DNA from 3 places in the Lysinibacillus sp. FSL M8-0337 genome. Region 3 is predicted to be linked to each of the others. Evidence: riboswitches for the same ligand, from Rfam matches in the RefSeq annotation. Region 3 holds a riboswitch; each other region holds the start of a gene.
What was found. Region 3 has a riboswitch for cobalamin ahead of MKY08_RS19745 (iron chelate uptake ABC transporter family permease subunit). Riboswitches for the same ligand answer to the same signal wherever they lie in the genome.
Positions count from the first base shown of each region.

Region 1: another riboswitch for cobalamin. It lies ahead of cobT (nicotinate-nucleotide--dimethylbenzimidazole phosphoribosyltransferase); the one in region 3 lies ahead of MKY08_RS19745 (iron chelate uptake ABC transporter family permease subunit).
Region 2: another riboswitch for cobalamin. It lies ahead of MKY08_RS12265 (ribonucleoside-diphosphate reductase subunit alpha); the one in region 3 lies ahead of MKY08_RS19745 (iron chelate uptake ABC transporter family permease subunit).

Region 1 is NZ_CP151996.1:1,161,622-1,165,868, reverse strand. It holds gene MKY08_RS05305 (trimeric intracellular cation channel family protein) at 1-296, shown strand, start outside; gene cobT (nicotinate-nucleotide--dimethylbenzimidazole phosphoribosyltransferase) at 683-1,738, opposite strand; cobalamin riboswitch at 1,848-2,023, opposite strand; gene MKY08_RS05295 (rhodanese-like domain-containing protein) at 2,148-2,450, opposite strand; gene hfq (RNA chaperone Hfq) at 2,549-2,779, opposite strand; gene miaA (tRNA (adenosine(37)-N6)-dimethylallyltransferase MiaA) at 2,887-3,771, opposite strand; gene MKY08_RS05280 (alpha/beta fold hydrolase) at 3,758-4,247, opposite strand, start outside.
Region 2 is NZ_CP151996.1:2,576,768-2,581,014, reverse strand. It holds gene MKY08_RS12280 (bifunctional adenosylcobinamide kinase/adenosylcobinamide-phosphate guanylyltransferase) at 1-274, shown strand, start outside; gene MKY08_RS12275 (ECF transporter S component) at 309-803, shown strand; gene MKY08_RS12270 (hypothetical protein) at 800-1,486, shown strand; cobalamin riboswitch at 1,594-1,782, shown strand; gene MKY08_RS12265 (ribonucleoside-diphosphate reductase subunit alpha) at 1,943-4,156, shown strand; gene MKY08_RS12260 (ribonucleotide-diphosphate reductase subunit beta) at 4,169-4,247, shown strand, end outside.
Region 3 is NZ_CP151996.1:4,059,733-4,063,979, reverse strand. It holds gene MKY08_RS19760 (HAMP domain-containing sensor histidine kinase) at 1-200, shown strand, start outside; gene MKY08_RS19755 (response regulator transcription factor) at 207-899, shown strand; gene MKY08_RS19750 (YdhK family protein) at 1,218-1,814, opposite strand; cobalamin riboswitch at 1,966-2,160, shown strand; gene MKY08_RS19745 (iron chelate uptake ABC transporter family permease subunit) at 2,308-3,354, shown strand; gene MKY08_RS19740 (ABC transporter ATP-binding protein) at 3,360-4,142, shown strand.

The DNA of each region.
Region 1 (4,247 bases), 1.7 Mb from region 3:
AAGGTGCATTATATGCAGTGAAACTCAATATGCCCATTAGTGCGGTTATTGTAGCCGCAGTCTTAACTGGTTCAGGTGGTGGGATAGTGCGTGATTTATTGGCAGGACGTAAGCCACTCGTGCTACGTGATGAAATCTACGGTGTCTGGGCAGCACTTGCTGGTCTACTTATTGGATTGGAATTACTAGAAGGGGATATCTTTTTATACGTGTTATTCGGGGTAATTACAATTTTACGAGTTCTTTCATATATGAAGAAATGGCGCTTACCTTTGCGAAAATTGAATCGAGCTTAAGAGACTTTAAAAAAACAGAAAGCGGCTGGGACAAAAGAGAAAAAGTGTTAGATTGAGTGCCATCAATCTAACACTTTTTTGCTGCGCCGTTGTTGTCCGCTTCGGCGGTGCTTTCTGCGGGTACACACGTAAGCCGCAACCCTCGCTAACGCGCAGAATGCCCGCATCTTACAGTGTGTGCGTTCAGAGCAGGAGTCACCGCCTTCGCTACCAACAACTAGTGAATACTTCTATTTTTTCGCAATAACGGACAAGTCCCCATAATAGCAAAAATTTACTAACATCTTTCCTCTGTTCCTTAAATATCCCAGCTTCCTTTTTTGCTATAGACGATTACGCTCTAAATGTTTAGCTAAGATTTTTCCCTATCGGCACTTAACAAATGATTACTTCTCTACCAGCCCGACAGACTCAGCTAATGTCGCCATGTTGCTCACCATAGAGCAAGCTGCATCTAGAATTGGAAAGGTTAATGCTGCACCAGAACCTTCTCCCAATCGCATGTTCATATGAAGCATTGGCTCCACGCCTAGCAGTTTAGCAGCAATTTTTGCCCCCGGTTCTTCAGAGGCATGGGAAGGAATAATATAATCTTGGACTTTCGGTTCTAATTCATAAGCGATAAGAGCAGCGACTGTCGAAATAAAGCCATCAATTACAACGGGCTTACGATTGGCAGCAGCCGCCAGAATTACACCAGCCATCGCACCTATCTCTAACCCACCCACTTTTGCAAGTACATCAATCGCATCATGACGATTCGGTTTGTTTAAGGCAATGGCGTTTTGAATGACTTCAACTTTATGCGCAATTCCTCCTGATCCAACTCCTGCACCGAACCCTGTCACTTCTTGTGGGTGACACGCATGAAGTACAGATAAGATAGCCGCGCTTGGTGTAGTATTACCAATCCCCATTTCACCTGTACCAAGTACATTAACTCCTTGTGCTATTTCGGCCGTAGCTACTTCAATTCCTACTTCAATTGATTGAATGGCTTCTTCCCTTGTCATGGCTGGACCTTTTGCCATGTTATCCGTCCCGTATTTTATTTTTTTCATTATAACACCCGCATCGAGCGGAATATCCTGTTTTACCCCTACGTCCACTGTCACAATTTTGGCATTCGTTATGTTTGCAATAGCACAAACACCTGTTATCCCTTTTGGAAAATTTAATGTTTGAAGAAATGTTACATCTTGCGGATTGGATGTTACGTCTTCATCACACACACCGTGATCGCCTGCACAGACAATAATTGCTTTGTTATCAATTTTAGGATAGAGCTCTCCTGTAATACCAGCCAATTGTACAGCCAGTGATTCAAGTTTTCCTAAGCTACTCGGTGGCTTGCTAAGAGAATCTATATATTCTCTTGCTTTTTCCATCATTTCGTTATTGGCATGTTGAATTTGTTGAAGTGTTTGTTGTAATAATTGCATGTTCATTTCTCCTTTTTAAATAGCCTATTACATAAAGATTGAAATAAAAAAATGGAAAAACCTGTAGTTTATTTCATAACAAATAAACTACAGACTTTTCCATCATCTATATCATCCGAAGCAATTAGGCAGGTCTCCTGGCTCAATTTCAACATCTTATAGAACCTTCCCAGCTATGCTAGTGGTATTCTCTATAAAACTCCGTTTTACAGTGGTGGGACCGCTAAAGATTTTCACTTTATTCCCTATTCTCCCAAAGTGGGCACCTAATGCTTTTATGTAATTACTTTAAATTTACGACAAAGTGTTTTTAGTGTCAATATTGAAAAAATTTTTGTACTAGCACTTTAGTCCAATAAAAAACGAGGTACTTAACAAGCGAACCTGTTACATACCTCGATATACCTTCTTATTTAAATTCTAATTCTCCATCATAAGCAAGCATGCCACCTTCAAGGTTTGTTACGTCAAAGCCTTGTGCTTCTAAGTATGCACAAGCATTTGCGGAACGTCCACCTGCTTTACAAACGATAATATATGGTTTAGTCGTATCTAATTCACCCAAACGCTCAGGGATTGTCCCAAGTGCAATATGTTGCGCACCAGGGATAACACCTTGTGCTACTTCATCGTCTTCTCGCACATCAATAATGTAAAGGTCTTCGTTTGCATCTAATCGTTCTAATAATTGTGTTGTATCCATCGATTTCATCTATAAAATCCTCCAATATATCAATTTCCTATTACATTATAGCGTGAACGAAAAAAAACAGCTAGTGATGTAACACTAACTGTTTCTATTTACTTTATTTATTCTTCTACCTCTAAAAATTCGACTTGCTTTGCTGGAACGAATGTAGAAATTGCGTGTTTGTAAATGAGATGCTGTTTACTTTCAGCATCTACTAATAATACTGTAAAGTTATCATAGGATTTCACAGTTCCTTTTAACTGGAACCCGTTTAACAGAAACACAGTTACAAAAACACTGTTTTTACGTAGATGGTTCAAAAACGTATCTTGCAAATTGATTGATTTCATAGAATGCGCCTCCCCTACTCTCTTTCTACCTCTTCATTCCTATAGTAGCATGTTATACCAATTTATCAATTAGTAATTTTTAGAAATTATTAAAGTTTTTAGTCTTTTCAAATAAAGTGAATATCCATTTTATTGCGAAAATAAGTCAACTGTCTTTTCGCATAGCGTCGAGAATTTTGCTTTAAATTTTCGATTGCTTCTTCCAATGTACATCGACCATCTAAGTAATCATACAATTCCTTATAGCCAATCGCTTGAATGGACTGTACACCACGAATATTTTGCTGCCATAGTCCCTGCACTTCTTGCAGTAGCCCTTTGTCCATCATGACATCTACTCGTAGATTGATGCGATTATAAAGTTCTTCGCGGGACATATTTTGACCAAGCCCTATAATTAAGTGGCGATACAATGGGATTTCTCCTCGATTGTGTTCCTCTGACGCCTTTGAAACACCACTTAATTCAATCATTTCTAACGCTCGAATTACACGTCTTGTATTGTTTGGATGAATCGTTTCAGCTGTTTTTGGATCAAGTGCTGCTAACTTTGCATGCATAGCTTCTGGACCTAACTTTTCTAGCTCCTCATAATAAGCTTTACGCGCTACATCATCAACCTGCTCCTCTGTAAATTGAAAATCATAAAGGACTGCTTGTACATATAGGCCAGATCCTCCAACAATAATTGGTAGCTTACCACGTGCCTGTATTTCACTAATTTTAGACCGTACTAACGCTTGATACTCCGCTACTGAAAAGGATTCCGTTGGCTCTTTGAAGCTTAATAAGTGATGTGGCACACCTTCCATCTCTTCTTCAGTAATTTTCGCTGTACCAATATCTAACCCTTTATAAATTTGCATGGAATCGCCATTAATAATTTCACCATTGTACTTTTTGGCTAGTTCAATGCTTAGTGCTGTTTTACCTGAAGCTGTTGGTCCGACAATAGCTACGACCTCTGCTTGCTGTATTTTATTTTCTATCATACTTTTCTAACCACCGTAATAAAACTTGATGAACCGCCTGTTGATTGTCTTCATTTAAAATTTCATGTCGTTTATCTTCAAATAAATAGACTGTAACATCTTGTAATCCTGCTGCTGCAAATTGTTCAGCTACGGAATAAACACCTAGACCACTATCACCAACAGGGTCTTTGCTACCACTGATCAATAGAATCGGCAAGTTTTTCTGTATTTTTTCAATCTCTTTTTTTCGATTCAATACCATAAAGCCAGCTGTTAAGTCAGCAAAAAATTGATTGCTTGGGATAAAGCCACAATATGGGTCGTCCATATATTTTTGCACTTCCTGCTCTACCGAACATAGCCAGTCATATCCCGTTTTAGGATTTGGAAACTGCTTATTAAAGCTACCAAAGCTCAACTTATTTAATAAAGGGCTCTCGGTTTCTTTACCACGCTGCATTGCGAATACTTGCGCAACATAATGTCCTATCCTA
Region 2 (4,247 bases), 1.5 Mb from region 3:
TGCACTAATTATTAAAAATTTAGAACAATGGCTCGTAAAACGCAATTTGGAGGAAGATGAAGCCATTATCCATCACATTTTGACAACACTTAAAAGCCTTGAAAAAAACTGTGTAGTGTATATGATTGTAACCGATATGGGACGTGGTGTTGTACCGATGGAAAAGCAAGCAAGACTATTGCGTGACACGTGTGGTCGCTTGTATCAGGCGTTATTTGCAGAAGCAAAACAAGTAAATCGTATTTGGTATGGCATTGCAGAACGTATTAAATAAACGAGGAGAATACTTGTAGAAAAGAGGAAATGGAATGAATCGACAAAAATTAATGAGTTTGACATTAACAGCCATGGTTGCGGCGATTTGTGCAGTTGGGGCAGTTATTAAAATTCCGTCTTTTGTATCATCGGCGGCACTCGACTCAGCGCCAGCATTTTTAAGCGTTGCATTTTTATCGCCTGTATTGGCAGGAGTAGCAGGGTTAATCGGTCATTTGATTACAGCACTGACATCTGGTTTTCAGCTTGGACCATTGCATCTTATTATTGCGGCCGAAATGTTTATTGTTGTATGGCTATTCGGTGTGATGCACAAAAAAGGTATGCATTTTTGGAAATGGCCGGTTGCGCTTATATTGAACGGTGTGATCGCACCACTCCCATTTTATTTCATCATTAGTCCAGCGTTTTTCTGGGGCTCATTAGCGAGTATTTTCATGGCAACTGTCATCAATTTATTGATTGTCGCTGTCGTGATGCCAATACTCTCGAAAGTGTTTGTTCGTAAGGCAGGGCGAGCAAATTGAGAAATGCAGTAAAAATAGGGAATCTGATTGTTACAACAGATAATGCTGCTGCCATCGGAGAAAAACCTCAAGATGTCGTATCGGCTCCGGATACATTAACGGCCTATTTAACTGGGCGCGTCACTTTTCTAGAACAGCTTGCAGGCGATGCTCTACCCAGTCATATTATTCTTGCCAACTTTTCAGGTGATGAGGCGTGGTCTCGTTATGTCGTAGGACTTGCGCAAGTTTTTGAAGAAGCAGGTCTACCATGTCCACCTGTAAATGGCAGTTCAGAATCCAATATGCCGACAGTGCAATCGGGATTATCTGTAACCATGTTAGGTGAAATACAAACAAGGTCGCCATTTGTTCGTGACAACCTGATTTGGTATACGTATGGACTGCCACTCGTTGGCAATGAAGTGCTTGCGCAGCCTGAAGATGTGGCCCAACTACAACCCATTTACCAAGCTTGGCGCGAGGAAATTGTGCAACAAGTTTGGCCGGTAGGTTCTCAAGGCTTACAAGCAGAATTTTCAAGACTTTTTGGGCAGCAACAAATTAAAAGTTCGTTGGATGTAGGAAAAACAGCAGGGCCATGTGCGGTAATTTTACTAGGAATCAATCCAGAAAAAGAGCAACTGGCACAAAAAATTTTTACTAGAAATTTTGAGAAACTGCGTAAAACTGCATTGGAATAGGGCTTGCTTCGAGCAAAAGTAGCGTTTACGAGAATACAAGGGGCAAAACGCCTATTGAAACGTTAAACACAATATGTTAGATTTGTTTAGGAGTTAAAACACTATATATAGTATATTGGACAAGCGGTACCAGTATGGTTTAAAAGGGAATTCGGAAATAGAGATATCTAAAGCCGAAGCTGTCCCCGCAACTGTAAGTGCTGACAAATAATTAGGATGCCACTGTGAAAGAACGGGAAGGCAATTATTTGAAGGAAGCATGAGCCAGGAGACCTGCCGAGTTGTTCAAGACAGCAACACATCTTCGGGGATTGAGAAGTGGAGGCGAGAGATTTGTCCACTTCGATGTGTACATGTCCTTCATTTCCATTTCCGATTTTACAGCGATTACGCAACCGAAACATGGTGTGTAATCGCTTTTTTGTGTGCGCTGATAGAAAGGGAGAGAATGGGAATATGACAATTCAAATCGAACAACAGATGGCTAAGTTAAAGAAAAGTTACACAGAGGAGGAGCTTGAAAGCTTTGTAAGATTATCGGATAGATGGCTACGAAAAAATGACAATGCTACATTTGAAGCTTGGGCGGATGCGATGATTTTACAAACACTTAGTCTTATTGATGAGGAAGAGCCATATTGGACATTTGTTGCTGCCCAAATTTACTTAGAAAAATTGTATGATCAATTTGCTACCCGTCGTGGCGTTGGGGTGGAAGATGTCTATAAGGTATTTCCAGAGCAACTTGCTCGCTATACCGAGGCAGGGCTTTATCATGACTGTTTAACGACGAAGTATAGTGAACTAGAGCTAGTCGAGCTTGCGTCTTATCTTGAACAGAGTCGTGATGAACTGTTTACGTATATCGGTTTAAAAACGTTAATGGACCGCTATGTTGTGCGTGATTATACAAAAACACCTGTAGAATTACCGCAAGAGCGTTGGATGGTCATTGCAATGACATTGATGCAAGATGAAACGGAAAACCGCTTAGAAAAAGTACGAGAATCGTATTGGGCGATGAGTAATTTATATATGACGGTTGCAACACCGACATTGTCAAATGCCGGAAAAACACATGGCCAGCTTTCAAGCTGCTTTATTGATACGGTAGATGATAGTTTACAAAGTATTTATGATACGAACACAGATGTTGCAACATTATCGAAATACGGGGGCGGTATAGGCGTTTACATGGGAAAAATCCGTAGTCGCGGCTCCTCTATTAAAGGGTTTAAAGGCGCATCTAGTGGAGTACTGCCTTGGATCAAACAGCTCAATAATACAGCGGTGTCAGTGGATCAGCTTGGTCAACGCCAAGGCGCAATCGCTGTTTATTTAGATGTTTGGCATAAAGATGTCTTTACGTTTTTAGATTTACGTTTAAATAATGGAGACGAACGATTACGCGCACATGATATTTTCACTGGTTTATGTTTACCAGATATTTTTATGGAAGCAGTCGAAGCGCGTGGAGAGTGGCATTTATTTGACCCACATGAAGTACGTGAGGTAATGGGCTTCTCACTCGAAGATTGTTATGATGAGCAAAAAGGACAAGGCTCTTTCCGAGATAAATATGCGTCGTGCATTGCCAATCCACTATTAAGTCGAGAAGTGGTGCCCGCAATCGATATTATGAAGCGTATTATGCGTTCACAGTTGGAAACAGGTGTACCATTTATGTTTTACCGCGATGAAGTAAATCGCATGAATCCAAATAAGCACGAAGGGATGATTTATAGTTCAAATTTATGTACTGAAATTTTCCAAAACATGTCGCCAACGCAATTCGAATCCATTACGTTAGAAGATGATGTGATTGTGACACGTCGTAAGCCTGGAGATTTTGTTGTATGTAATTTATCTTCTGTCAATTTAGGGAAGGCTGTTCCGGCTGGTGTGTTAGAGCGTTTAATACCGATTCAAGTGCGCATGTTAGATAATGTCATTGCCTTAAATACTATTCCTGTGAAACAAGCGGAGCGTACTAATGCTCGTTATCGTGGAATTGGGCTAGGGACATTTGGTTGGCATCATTTACTTGCCTTGAAGGAAATTCAATGGGAGTCGGATGAGGCAGTTGACTATGCTGATAAATTATACGAGCATATTGCATACTTAACGATTCGTGCATCGAGTGCACTTGCGCGAGAAAAAGGAGCTTACCCATTATTTGAGGGCTCTGACTGGCAAACAGGTGCTTATTTTGACAAGCGTAGCTACAACAGTGACAAGTGGCAAGCATTGCGTGCGGATGTCGCGAATTATGGAATGCGCAATGGGTATGTAATGGCAGTAGCACCAAATTCATCGACATCTATTTTGGCAGGCAGTACGGCAACGATTGATCCGATTTTCCAAAAGAGTTACTCCGAGGAGAAAAAGGATTACAAAATTCCTGTTACAGTACCGGACTTATCACCCGTAACGACTTGGTATTATAAGTCTGCTTACTTTATTGATCAAAACTGGACGATTAAACAAAATGCAGCACGTGCCCGTCATATTGACCAAGGCATATCGCTTAATTTATATGTGCAAAATACGATTCAGGCAAAAGACTTACTTGCTTTACATCTTAATGCTTGGGCAAGTGGCGTGAAAACGACTTATTATGTGCGTTCAACATCCGTTGAATTGCTAGAATGTGAGTCTTGTGCGAGCTAGGAGGAATAGAAAATGACAACAATTACGAAACGAAAAATGATGGATAAGGAGGCGCCAAACCGTTCGACAGCCATTGTGAACGGGCGCTCTT
Region 3 (4,247 bases):
GAAAAGGAATTCCACAGAAGGATTTACCTTATATTTTTGAACGTTTTTATAGGGTAGATAAATCTCGTACGCGTGCCAATGGCGGTTTAGGATTAGGACTTGCCATTGTAAAGGAGCTCGTTCAAGCACATGGAGGGGAAATTACCGTTGTTAGTGAGGAAAACAAAGGGACTACTTTTAAATTATTGTTTAAGGAGTAGGAACAAATGAAAACATTATTATTAATTGACGATGAACCAAGGATGTTAGAGTTACTGACCCTGTATCTTGAACCTTCTTTTCATTGCATTGCTAGGTCGTCTGTGAGAGATGCTTTAGAATATTTAGAAGAACATCATATCGATTTAGTGCTGTTAGACATAATGATGCCTGATATGGATGGCTGGCAAGTATGCCAGGAAATAAGGAAGTTTTGGGACGTGCCGGTGATTATGCTTACGGCAAAAGGGGAACAGGCTGATATTATAAAAGGGTTAAATCTTGGAGCTGACGACTATATTTTAAAGCCTTTCGATGAGGAAGAATTGTTAGCGCGTATACAGGCTGTTTTAAGAAGAACAAAGGCTGAAGAAATCGTTATTAATTTCGAAGGGCTACGCTTAAATAAAGAATCCTTTGAGTTATCTTTTCACCAAGAGATGATTTCTTTAACGCCAAAAGAATTTTCGATGTTAGCCTTATTTCTTGATTATCAAAATAAAGTTTTCTCAAGAGAACATTTAATCAACACTGTATGGGGATATAATGTAGCAATTGAAGACCGAACGATTGATTCACATGTCCGCAATTTACGGGATAAGCTTCGAAAAAGTGGCTTTCCAGTGGATGATTATTTACAGACAGTGTGGGGAATCGGCTATAAATGGCATAAAAGCGGTGACAAAAAGGTTTTAGAATGAGGCTGGGACATAACTAAAAAAATTTAAGGAACAGAGGAAAGGTGTTCATAAATTTTTGCTATATGGAGAACTTATCTTTTCTTGCTTTTGCAATAAATAAAAAATTAGAAGTGTTCACTAGTTGTTGGTAGCGGAAGCGGTGACTCCTGCTCAGAACAGCACACAATGTAAGACGTAACAGACCGCGCGTTAGCGAGGGTTGCGGCTTACGGTGTGCCCGCGGAAAGCACCGCCGTAGCGGACAACAACGGCGTAGCAAAAAAGGTGTTAGATTGACTGCCATCAATCTAACACCTTTTCTCTTTTGTCCCAACCTCATTATTTTGTCGCTAGCTCGCTATCAGTCACCCATTTATGATTTTTCATTTCTTCACCAGTAGTTGTTAAAGCAAAATCGACCATATAGACAGTAGTTTGTACGGCATCATCAATGCGTACAGTCGCATTTTCCATGCCTGTCATATGGGTAGCATCAGTTTTTACTTCTGTTCCTGGTGATAAAGGTGCTTCACCTGGGTCGATTAATTCCTCATGAATCACCCATTTATGATTTTCAATTGTCTTACCACCAGTAGTAGGCTCAAATGAAATAATATATGCTGTCGTATCGTAAGCGCCGACAATTGTCGCTTCGGCTCCTGTCATTCCTGACATATGGCCATCTGTAAGAATAGCCTTACTGCCGACAGGGAATTTTGGATTTTCGGCTGTTTTTAAAGTGGCTGGAACTTCACCAGAGCTTGAATGATTCATCATGGAATGATCCATTTCATCCCCATGATCCATCTCTTCGCCGTGGTCTGTTTTGTCGCTATGAGCAGATTCTGATTTCGCTGTATTATCAGCACAAGCTGAAAGTATTAGTAAAGCAATTGCTGCCACTATCATTAGGAGCCGATTTTTATTTACCACCATATGAATTTCCTCCTTCGATTTGATGTGTCTTTAATGTAACAAGTAAATGTGCAGAAATAATGGATTTAGTTTGAAAAGAGGAAAGTTAGATTCCTAAATGAAGGAAATAATAGACTACGATAATGATGTATGATAGAATCGTCATAATTTTAAAATTTCAGATACTAATGGTGTGACGCTTGTAAATACGAGCATCACTTAAAAGGGAAGTCGGTGTAAATCCGACGCTGTCCCGCAACTGTAACGAGGAGTTCTATGATATTGTAGCCACTGTTTTTAAATGGGAAGGCAATCGTAGATACGATGAATCGAAGCCAGGAGACCTGCCAGTTAGTTCATACCTGTAATGCCCACGAGGATGCAAGCAATTACGGACAATTGATGGATATTTCTCCTAATTTGTTTAGCTAAGGGTATTTCTATGCATGTATGCGTAGAATGCCCTTTTTTATTGCTTCGTCTTTATCATGATTGATAAGGAGTTCATAACCAAATGAATAAAAAATTTATGTTATTTTCTTTGACCCTTTTTCTAGCGCTTATTGCGTCTATGACAGTGGCCATTATGATTGGGTCTGTGTCAGTTACGCCGTTACATGTATGGAAGGTAATTCTTTCAAAAATGCCATTTTTTTCTAGTTCTGTAGAGGCGGATTGGAGTCGCTCGCAAGAGATTATTATATGGCAAATCCGTGTTCCTCGCGTTATCCTAGCGGCTGTTGTTGGTGCAGGCTTAGCGGTTGCTGGTGCTGCTGTTCAAGCACTAGTCCGTAATTCGATAGCCGATCCGTATATTTTAGGTATTTCTTCGGGAGCAACAGTGGGCGCAACGGCTGTCATTATTTTAGGGGCGTTTTCATTTTTAGGCATCTACGCCCTTTCAGTCTCAGCTTTTTTAGGTTCTTTTATGGCAATTGTCTTGGTATTTTTGTTGTCGCGTGTAGGAGGCCGTATTTCGATTTTTCGCCTTTTACTAGCGGGGATGGCGGTGTCCTTTATCTTATCCGCTACTTCGAATTTTATGTTAATGATGTCTAAGGAAGAAGGCGGTATGAAGGCCGTTATGTATTGGATGTTAGGCAGTCTCGCAGGAGCAAAATGGAGTAATTTATTAATTCCAGTCATTGTCTTTTTTAGCGTATTTGGGTTGTTGTGGCTATACTATCGAAATCTGAATTTATTACTACTTGGGGAAGAAGCGGCCGTCACGTTAGGGGTGAATCTTCAACAGTTTCGCATACAGCTAATAGTACTCGTATCTTTACTGACAGGTGTGCTCGTTGCAGTAAGTGGTTCCATCGGGTTTGTTGGTTTAATTATTCCGCATATCGTACGCTTGCTAGTTGGCTCTAATTATAAACATGTTATCCCCATAAGTGCATTGTTAGGGGGGATTTTTCTAGTTTGGGCTGATGCGTTAGCGCGTGTATTGATAGCCCCAGAAGAAATGCCGATTGGTATTATTACTGCTTTTTGTGGAGGACCATTTTTAATTTGGCTATTACGTCGAAACAATTATTCATTTGGTGAAGGAGATTAAAGGTTATGACATTAGAAGCAAAGGATGTATCATTCTCCATTCATGATCAATGCATATTAGAGAAAGTAAGTATACAAATAAAAGATAAGCAGTTTGTTGGGTTAATTGGTCCTAATGGAAGTGGAAAGTCTACATTGCTAAAAAATATGTATCGTTTATTAAAGCCAGAAAACGGTACAGTGCTATTAAATGAGCAAGATATTTTTAAGCAATCGAGTAAAGTCATTGCAAAGAAATTAGCAGTTGTCAGTCAAGAAACGCCTGTGTTGTTCGACTTTTTAGTAAAAGATTTAGTGAGTATGGGAAGAACGCCGCATAAAAAGCTTTTTGAGCTGGACAATAAGGATGACTTTAATATTGTAAAAGAAGCCTTGTCTCAAACAGGTATTGCCCATTTAGAAACACGTAGTTTTAGTTCCCTTTCTGGAGGGGAAAAAAAGAGAGTAATGGTTGCGCGTGCACTTGCACAGCAAGCACAGATACTTATTTTAGATGAGCCGACAAATCATTTAGATATCCAGCATCAATTACAACTAATGGATTTAATTCAAACACTGCATTTGACGGTTGTCGCCGCCTTACATGATTTAAATATGGCAGCAATGTACTGCGACTACATTTATGTTTTACAACAAGGACGTATCGTTCAATATGGTACGCCAGAAGAAGTGTTAACGCCTAAGCTACTGCGTGATGTTTTTGGAGTATGCGCTGATATTCGAACACACCCACTAACAGGCAAACCCTATTTAACCTATTTAAGTGCCAGTCACTCAAACAATTTTTGAACAATTTCCACGTAGCATAAGGGTACGAAGACTGTGGACTTTTCCGCTGTAGAATGCTTTTTTAGTATGTACATACTAGGCAATATAATTAAAGGAATTACCAAT